One region of the Marinobacter sp. ES-1 genome, then DNA from elsewhere that is predicted to be linked to it. Evidence: predicted binding sites of a transcription regulator. Region 1 holds the regulator's gene; each other region holds the start of a gene.
The links. Region 1 encodes sigma-54, which starts transcription at its own class of promoters, with help from an activator protein. Its sites were predicted from a motif close to ANTGGCATNNANNTTGCTNT; they were not measured.
Positions count from the first base shown of each region.

Region 2: Q668_RS15400 (CmpA/NrtA family ABC transporter substrate-binding protein) is a predicted target of sigma-54. The motif match lies at 805-824, and genes of this name have one in related genera.
Region 3: glnA (glutamate--ammonia ligase) is a predicted target of sigma-54. The motif match lies at 1,422-1,441, and genes of this name have one in related genera.

Region 1 is NZ_AXBV01000059.1:8,774-11,045, forward strand. Features, by position in the region: gene lptB (LPS export ABC transporter ATP-binding protein) at 1-190, shown strand, start outside; gene Q668_RS11090 (RNA polymerase factor sigma-54) at 324-1,856, shown strand; gene hpf (ribosome hibernation promoting factor) at 1,953-2,255, shown strand.
Region 2 is NZ_AXBV01000096.1:149,520-151,791, reverse strand. Features, by position in the region: gene Q668_RS15405 (nitrate reductase) at 1-472, opposite strand, end outside; gene Q668_RS15400 (CmpA/NrtA family ABC transporter substrate-binding protein) at 947-2,272, shown strand, end outside.
Region 3 is NZ_AXBV01000064.1:51,927-54,198, reverse strand. Features, by position in the region: gene glnA (glutamate--ammonia ligase) at 1-1,289, opposite strand, end outside; gene typA (translational GTPase TypA) at 1,682-2,272, shown strand, end outside.

The sequences.
Region 1 (2,272 bases):
TATCCGGCACCTGCGGGATAAGGGCATTGGCGTGCTGATTACCGACCATAACGTGCGGGAAACCCTGGATATCTGCGAGAACGCCTACATTGTGTCCGGCGGCCACATCATTGCCTCCGGCAACTCCGAGGCCATCCTGGCCAACCAGCAGGTAAAAGAGGTGTATCTGGGTGACGAATTCCGCCTTTAAGCGGAGCGCCCTGCCCTTTCACCGAGGTCTGATTGTGTTGCAGAACGGTAACAAGTAAACTCGGCAAAGATCTTGCAAGGAAATTCGATTTTTTACCGGGATACCAGTCTGTTATGGATCTAAAGCCATGGTTATGAAAGCCTCGTTACAGCTAAAACTGGGCCAGAGCCTGACCATGACGCCCCAGTTGCAGCAGGCCATCCGCCTGTTGCAGCTTTCTACCCTCGATCTCCAGCAGGAAATCCAGCAGGCGCTGGACTCCAACCCCATGCTGGAAACCGCCGAGGACGACGATCACGGCCCGGACGACACCACCGAACAGCAAAGTTCTGACGACCAGCACAACGAAACCGCCAGCGCCCAGGATGACAACGCCCCGGAAAGCAGCAACGACTGGGACGAATCCGAAAACGGGCCGGACTGGAACTCGGAAAACGACATTACCGACACCATTCCTGACGACCTGCCGGTCGATACCGCCTGGGAAGATATCTACCAGACCGCCCCGGCCAGCGCTCCGAAAGACGATGACGAGAACGACTCGGATTTCGAAACCCGCAACTCCCCTGCGGAAACCCTGCGGGATCACCTGGAATGGCAGCTGAACCTCACCCCCCTGAGCGAACGGGACCAGGCTATCGCCCATGCCCTGATGGACGCCGTGGACGACCGGGGCTACCTCACCTCACCACTGGACGAAATCCACGCCGGCCTGCGTGAAGACAGCGATGAAGACCCGCTGGACCTGGATGAGGTAGAAGCCGTGCTGCACCGGCTGCAACATTTCGACCCCCCAGGCGTGTTCGCCCGGGACCTCCAGGAATGCCTGCTGATCCAGCTGAACCAGTTGCCACCGGACACCCCCTGGCTGCGCCAGGCGCGCCAGGTTGTCACCCAGTTCCTGCACCTGCTGGGTAACCGTGACTACGCGCAGCTGCTGCGCCGCAGCCGGTTGAAGGAAGACCAGTTGCGGGAAGTCCTGGCGCTGATTACCAGCCTGAACCCGAAACCGGGGGATGTGATTGATCACGGTGATACCGACTACGTAATCCCCGATGTGATCGTGCGCAAGCATGAAGGCCGGTGGCGGGTGGAACTGAACCCGGAAATTGCCCCGCGCATCCGGGTGAACGCCAGCTACGCCTCGCTGATTCGCCGGGCCGACAGCAGCGCCGACAACACCTACCTGCGCGACCAGTTGCAGGAAGCCAAGTGGTTCATCAAGAGCCTGCAGAGCCGCAACGAAACCCTGCTGAAAGTGGCCACCCGCATTGTCGAGCACCAGCAAGGCTTCCTGGACCAGGGTGAGGAGGCCATGAAGCCCCTGATCCTGTCGGACATCGCCCAGGCCGTGGAGATGCATGAGTCCACCATCTCCCGGGTAACCACCCAGAAGTACATGCACACACCCCGGGGCATCTTCGAGCTGAAGTATTTCTTCTCCAGCCACGTGGGCACCGCCGAAGGCGGGGAGTGTTCCTCTACCGCAATTCGTGCCATGATCAAGAAACTGATTGCAGAGGAAACCCCGAAAAAGCCGTTGAGCGACAGCAAAATTGCGGCCATGCTAGGGGAACAGGGTATCAACGTGGCCCGGCGCACCGTGGCCAAGTATCGGGAGGCCATGCACATACCTCCCTCGAACGAACGCAAGCGACTGGTTTAAGCCTTTACCGGCAATCGTTTACCAATATTCACCGGGGCACGAAGCTCTGGTACTCAGTCCGGCGGAACGCCGGCATGATGACAACAGGAGACGCCAATGCAACTCAACATTTCAGGCCATCACGTAGAACTGACCCCTGCACTGAAGGATTACGTCAACACCAAGTTCGAGAAGCTTGAGCGCCACTTCGACCACATCAGTAACTGTCAGGTGACGCTGGAAGTTGAGAAAGTTCGCCAGATGGCCGAAGCTACCCTCCACGTTGTGGGTGGCGAGGTTCACGCAAAGGCTGAAAACGAGGATATGTACGCGGCAATCGATGCCCTGGTGGACAAGCTTGACCGCCAGATCCTCAAGCACAAGGAAAAGAACGTAGACCGGATGCACGGTAACGGCTAAGCGCCTTCAGGCGCAGG
Region 2 (2,272 bases), on a different contig from region 1:
GCTCAAGATCCTCGTAGCAGCCCGGGACACAGTCCTCGCCAAAGGCACGCTTGTGGGCCGCAACGGCCGAGGACATGCACAGTCTGGAATTGGTATCCACATGCGGAGTGCCGATAAAGCCCTTGGCCAGCTTGTTGGCAACGTAATAATCCTCCGTGAGCAACTGCCCGGAGAGATAGAAAGCCACCGACTCCGGACCATGCTCCCGCACCGATTCAGAAATGGCCCCGGCTATCCGGTCAATGGCCTCAGCCCACGTCACCTCACGCCCCCCGACCTTTGGCTCCAACAACCGGTTCGGATCCTCCAGCGTCTCGTGCAAGGCAGAGCCCTTGACGCAAAGCCGGCCGCCATTAGCCGGATGCAGGCGATCGCCCCCGACATCGCCGGAGGTGGCCAGCACACCGCAGCCAACACCACAGTAGGGGCAGGTGGTGGCAATAGAGTCCGTTGGAGTGTCGTGGTGTTTCATGCTGTTCCTCGCTTTTAACCAAAAAACCCGCCTCCCGGGTTCTGTTTCCAGAGCCGGGGGCGGGCTTCGTTGCCTGAGTTGTCTGTCTTTAAAGAAAGCAATTAGGAGGCCAGTGCACGCTTTGATGCCTGTAAGGGCCTTGAATGCCGCATGGTGCGCAGGTTGAAGCCAGGCTGCACCGTTAAAAAGATCCCGTGGAAAGCCTCTCGATTGGTGTTCACCTTGGTGCAATTGTCCATTTTCTGCACCAAAACCACCCCGGCACAGAACCGGGCGCCCCTGCCTGAACGACCAGAGATCCCGCAACCTACTGAAATACATGAATAGTTCCAAATGGCACGGCTTGTGCTGAGTAATTAGTGAACCATCACGACATCACAGCTCTCATTTACAGGCATCGGCGCCTGCTCTCCGGCAACGGAGGCAGGCGCTTTTTTTTGCGCGTCTGGAATGAAAGAACCGAGAGGCATCCCGATGAAGACAGTGAACCATTATGTTCGACCTTTACTGACCGCCACCCTGATCGGTCTGAGTTCCCTGGCCCAGGCCGAGATTGGCCCGGCGGAGAAACCCGACCTGAAGCTTGGCTTCATCAAGCTCACGGATATGGCCCCGCTGGCGGTTGCCTGGGAACAGGGCTACTTCATGGACGAGGGCCTGTTCGTGGAGCTCGAAGCCCAGGCGAACTGGAAGGTGTTGCTGGACCGGGTGATCACCGGCGAACTGGACGGTGCGCATATGCTGGCCGGCCAGCCGCTGGGCGCCTCCATAGGCTATGGCACCCAAGCCGACATCATCACCGCCTTCAGCATGGACCTCAACGGCAACGGCATTACCGTGTCCAACGATGTCTGGGAAGCGATGAAACCGAACCTGGAGATGGAAGGCGAGCGTCTGGCCCACCCGATTTCAGCCAGCGCCCTTAAGCCCGTGGTGGAGCAGACCCGTGCCAATGGCGAGCGCTTCCGCATGGGCATGGTGTTTCCGGTGTCCACCCACAATTACGAACTGCGTTACTGGCTGGCCGCCGGTGGCCTGAATCCCGGCTTCTACGCGCCCCAGCGCGGTGACACCAGCGGCACCCTCGAGGCCGACGTGCACCTTTCCGTAACGCCACCGCCGCAAATGCCGGCCACCATGGAAGCGGGCACCATCCAGGGCTACTGCGTGGGTGAACCCTGGAACCAGCAGGCGGTGTTCAAGGGCATCGGTGTGCCGGTGATTACCGACTACGAAATCTGGCCCAACAACCCGGAAAAGGTATTCGGGGTGACCGAATCCTGGGCGGAGCAATACCCCAACACCCACCTGCGTTTACTGCGGGCGCTGATCCGCGCCGCTTACTGGCTGGACGAAAACCAGAACGCCAACCGGGAAGCCGCCGTGGACATTCTGGCGCGTCCCAGCTACGTGGGGGCCGACAGGGAAGTCATTGCCAACTCCATGACCGGCACCTTCGAGTATGAAAAGGGCGATGTCCGGGAAGTACCGGATTTCAACGTCTTCTTCCGCTACCACGCCACCTACCCCTATCCGTCTGATGCGATCTGGTACCTGAGCCAGATGCGTCGCTGGGGACAGATTCCCGAGGCGAAATCCGACGACTGGTACATGAAGACCGCAGCCCGGGTGTATCGGGGCGATCTTTACGCCGAAGCCGCCCAGTCACTGATCGAGGACGGCCTGATGACCGCCAGTGACTTCCCGGACTTTGCCCAGGAGAACTTTGAACGTCCAGTGCAGGGTGAGCTGATTGACGGTGTACCGTTCACTCCGCGCCAACCCAACGCCTACATCGAT
Region 3 (2,272 bases), on a different contig from region 1:
CCGCGGGTCAGGAACTCGTGGTCTTCCGCCAGGCAATCGAGCGCCTCCTGCAGGGTAGTGGCTACCTGCGGGATGTTCATGGCTTCTTCCTTCGGCAGGTCGTACAAGTCCTTGTCCATGGCATCGCCAGGGTGGATCTTGTTCTGGATGCCGTCCAGGCCGGCCATCATCAGGGCGGCGAAGGCCAGGTACGGGTTGGCTGCCGGGTCCGGGAAGCGCACTTCGATACGGCGTGCCTTCGGGCTGCTTACGTACGGAATCCGGATGGAAGCGGAACGGTTACGGGCAGAGTAGGCCAGCATGACCGGGGCTTCAAAGCCGGGTACCAGGCGCTTGTAGCTGTTGGTGGCCGGGTTGGTGAAGGCGTTGATGGCCTTGGAGTGCTTGATGATGCCGCCGATGTAGTACAGGGCCATTTCGCTCAGGCCGGCATAGCTGTCACCTGCAAACAGGTTTTTGCCGTCTTTGTTCAGGGACATGTGTACGTGCATGCCGGAACCGTTGTCACCCACGACCGGCTTGGGCATGAAGGTGGCGGTTTTGCCGTAGGCGTGGGCTACGTTGTGCACGCAGTACTTCAGAATCTGAACTTCGTCTGCCTTGCGGGTCAGGGTGTTCGGGCCAACGCCGATTTCACACTGGCCGGCTGTGCCCACTTCGTGGTGGTGCACTTCGATGGTCAGGCCCATGCTTTCCATAGCCGCACACATAGCGCCACGCAGGTCGTGCAGGCTGTCTACCGGCGGAACCGGGAAGTAGCCGCCTTTTACGCCCGGGCGGTGGCCGATGTTGTTGCGGTCGAAGTCTTCGCCGGATACCCAGGCGGCTTCTTCGGAGTGCAGGGAGTACATGGAGCCCTGCATGTCGGTCTTCCACTTCACGGAGTCAAAGATGAAGAACTCGGGCTCCGGGCCAAACAGGGCGCCGTCGGCAATGCCGGTGGACTTCAGGTATTCCTCTGCGCGCTGGGCAACGGAGCGGGGGTCGCGCTCGTAACCCTGCATGGTTGTCGGCTCTACAATGTTGCAGGTGATGTTAATGGTGGTTTCTTCGGTGAACGGATCCAGCACGGCGGTATCGTCAACCGGCATCAGGATCATGTCGGACTCGTTGATGCCTTTCCAGCCAGAAATAGAAGAGCCGTCGAACATCTTGCCGTCGGCAAAAAAGTCTTCGTCTACTTCAGTGGCAGGCAGTGTAACGTGCTGTTCTTTACCGCGGCTGTCGGTGAAGCGCAGGTCAACCCATTTGACTTCGTGTTCTTTGATCAAATCAATCGTCTTGGACATTGTGCATGCTCCGTAGTGATTTCGTGTTCGTTGTGCCGGATCGTTCAGTGTGCTGAGGCCCGATCTCTTGCAGGTGAAGGCAGCTTACCAGAAGCCTTTGGCCCTTACCTTTCAATTACGGCTGCTCCTCACTAAGCAAGTGCCTTGCCAGTTTTGTGTAACTGCGCCACAACAGCGCAGTGGCAAGGCTTTGGTGCGTTGTGTGTGCAAAACTGTACGGTGGCCGGCCTGGAATTGCACCAGAATAGCGCACCACTTTGGTGCGAAAACCGGTGGATTGCCTGATATCAGTGCGCCGGAAGGGTTGGTTACATATTAGGCACTATTCTTCATATTATCGACATGGACTTTTCGATATACTGCGCGCCGCTAATTTCTGCAGGATACCCGTTGTGATTGATAAGCTTAGAAACGTCGCCATCATTGCCCACGTTGACCACGGTAAAACCACCCTGGTTGACCAGTTGCTGCGCCAGTCTGGCACCCTGGACCGTAAAGAGCTCGAAAACGAGCGCGTTATGGACTCCAACGACCAGGAAAAAGAGCGTGGCATTACCATTCTGGCAAAAAACACCGCGCTGAAATGGAAGGACTACGATATCAACATCGTAGACACCCCGGGCCACGCTGACTTCGGTGGCGAAGTTGAGCGGGTAATGAGCATGGTAGACAGTGTGCTGCTGGTGGTGGATTCCATCGACGGCCCCATGCCGCAAACCCGCTTTGTTACCCAGAAAGCTTTCGCAGCGGGCCTGCGTCCGATTGTGGTTGTGAACAAGATCGACCGCCCGGGTGCGCGCCCGGACTGGGTTGTAGACCAGGTCTTTGACCTGTTCGATAACCTGGGTGCCACCGACGAGCAGCTGGACTTCCCGATTGTTTACGCCAGCGCCCTGAACGGCATTGCCGGTATGGACCATGAAGACCTCCAGGACAACATGGACGCCGTGTTCCAGGCGATTGTTGACCACGTGCCTGCGCCT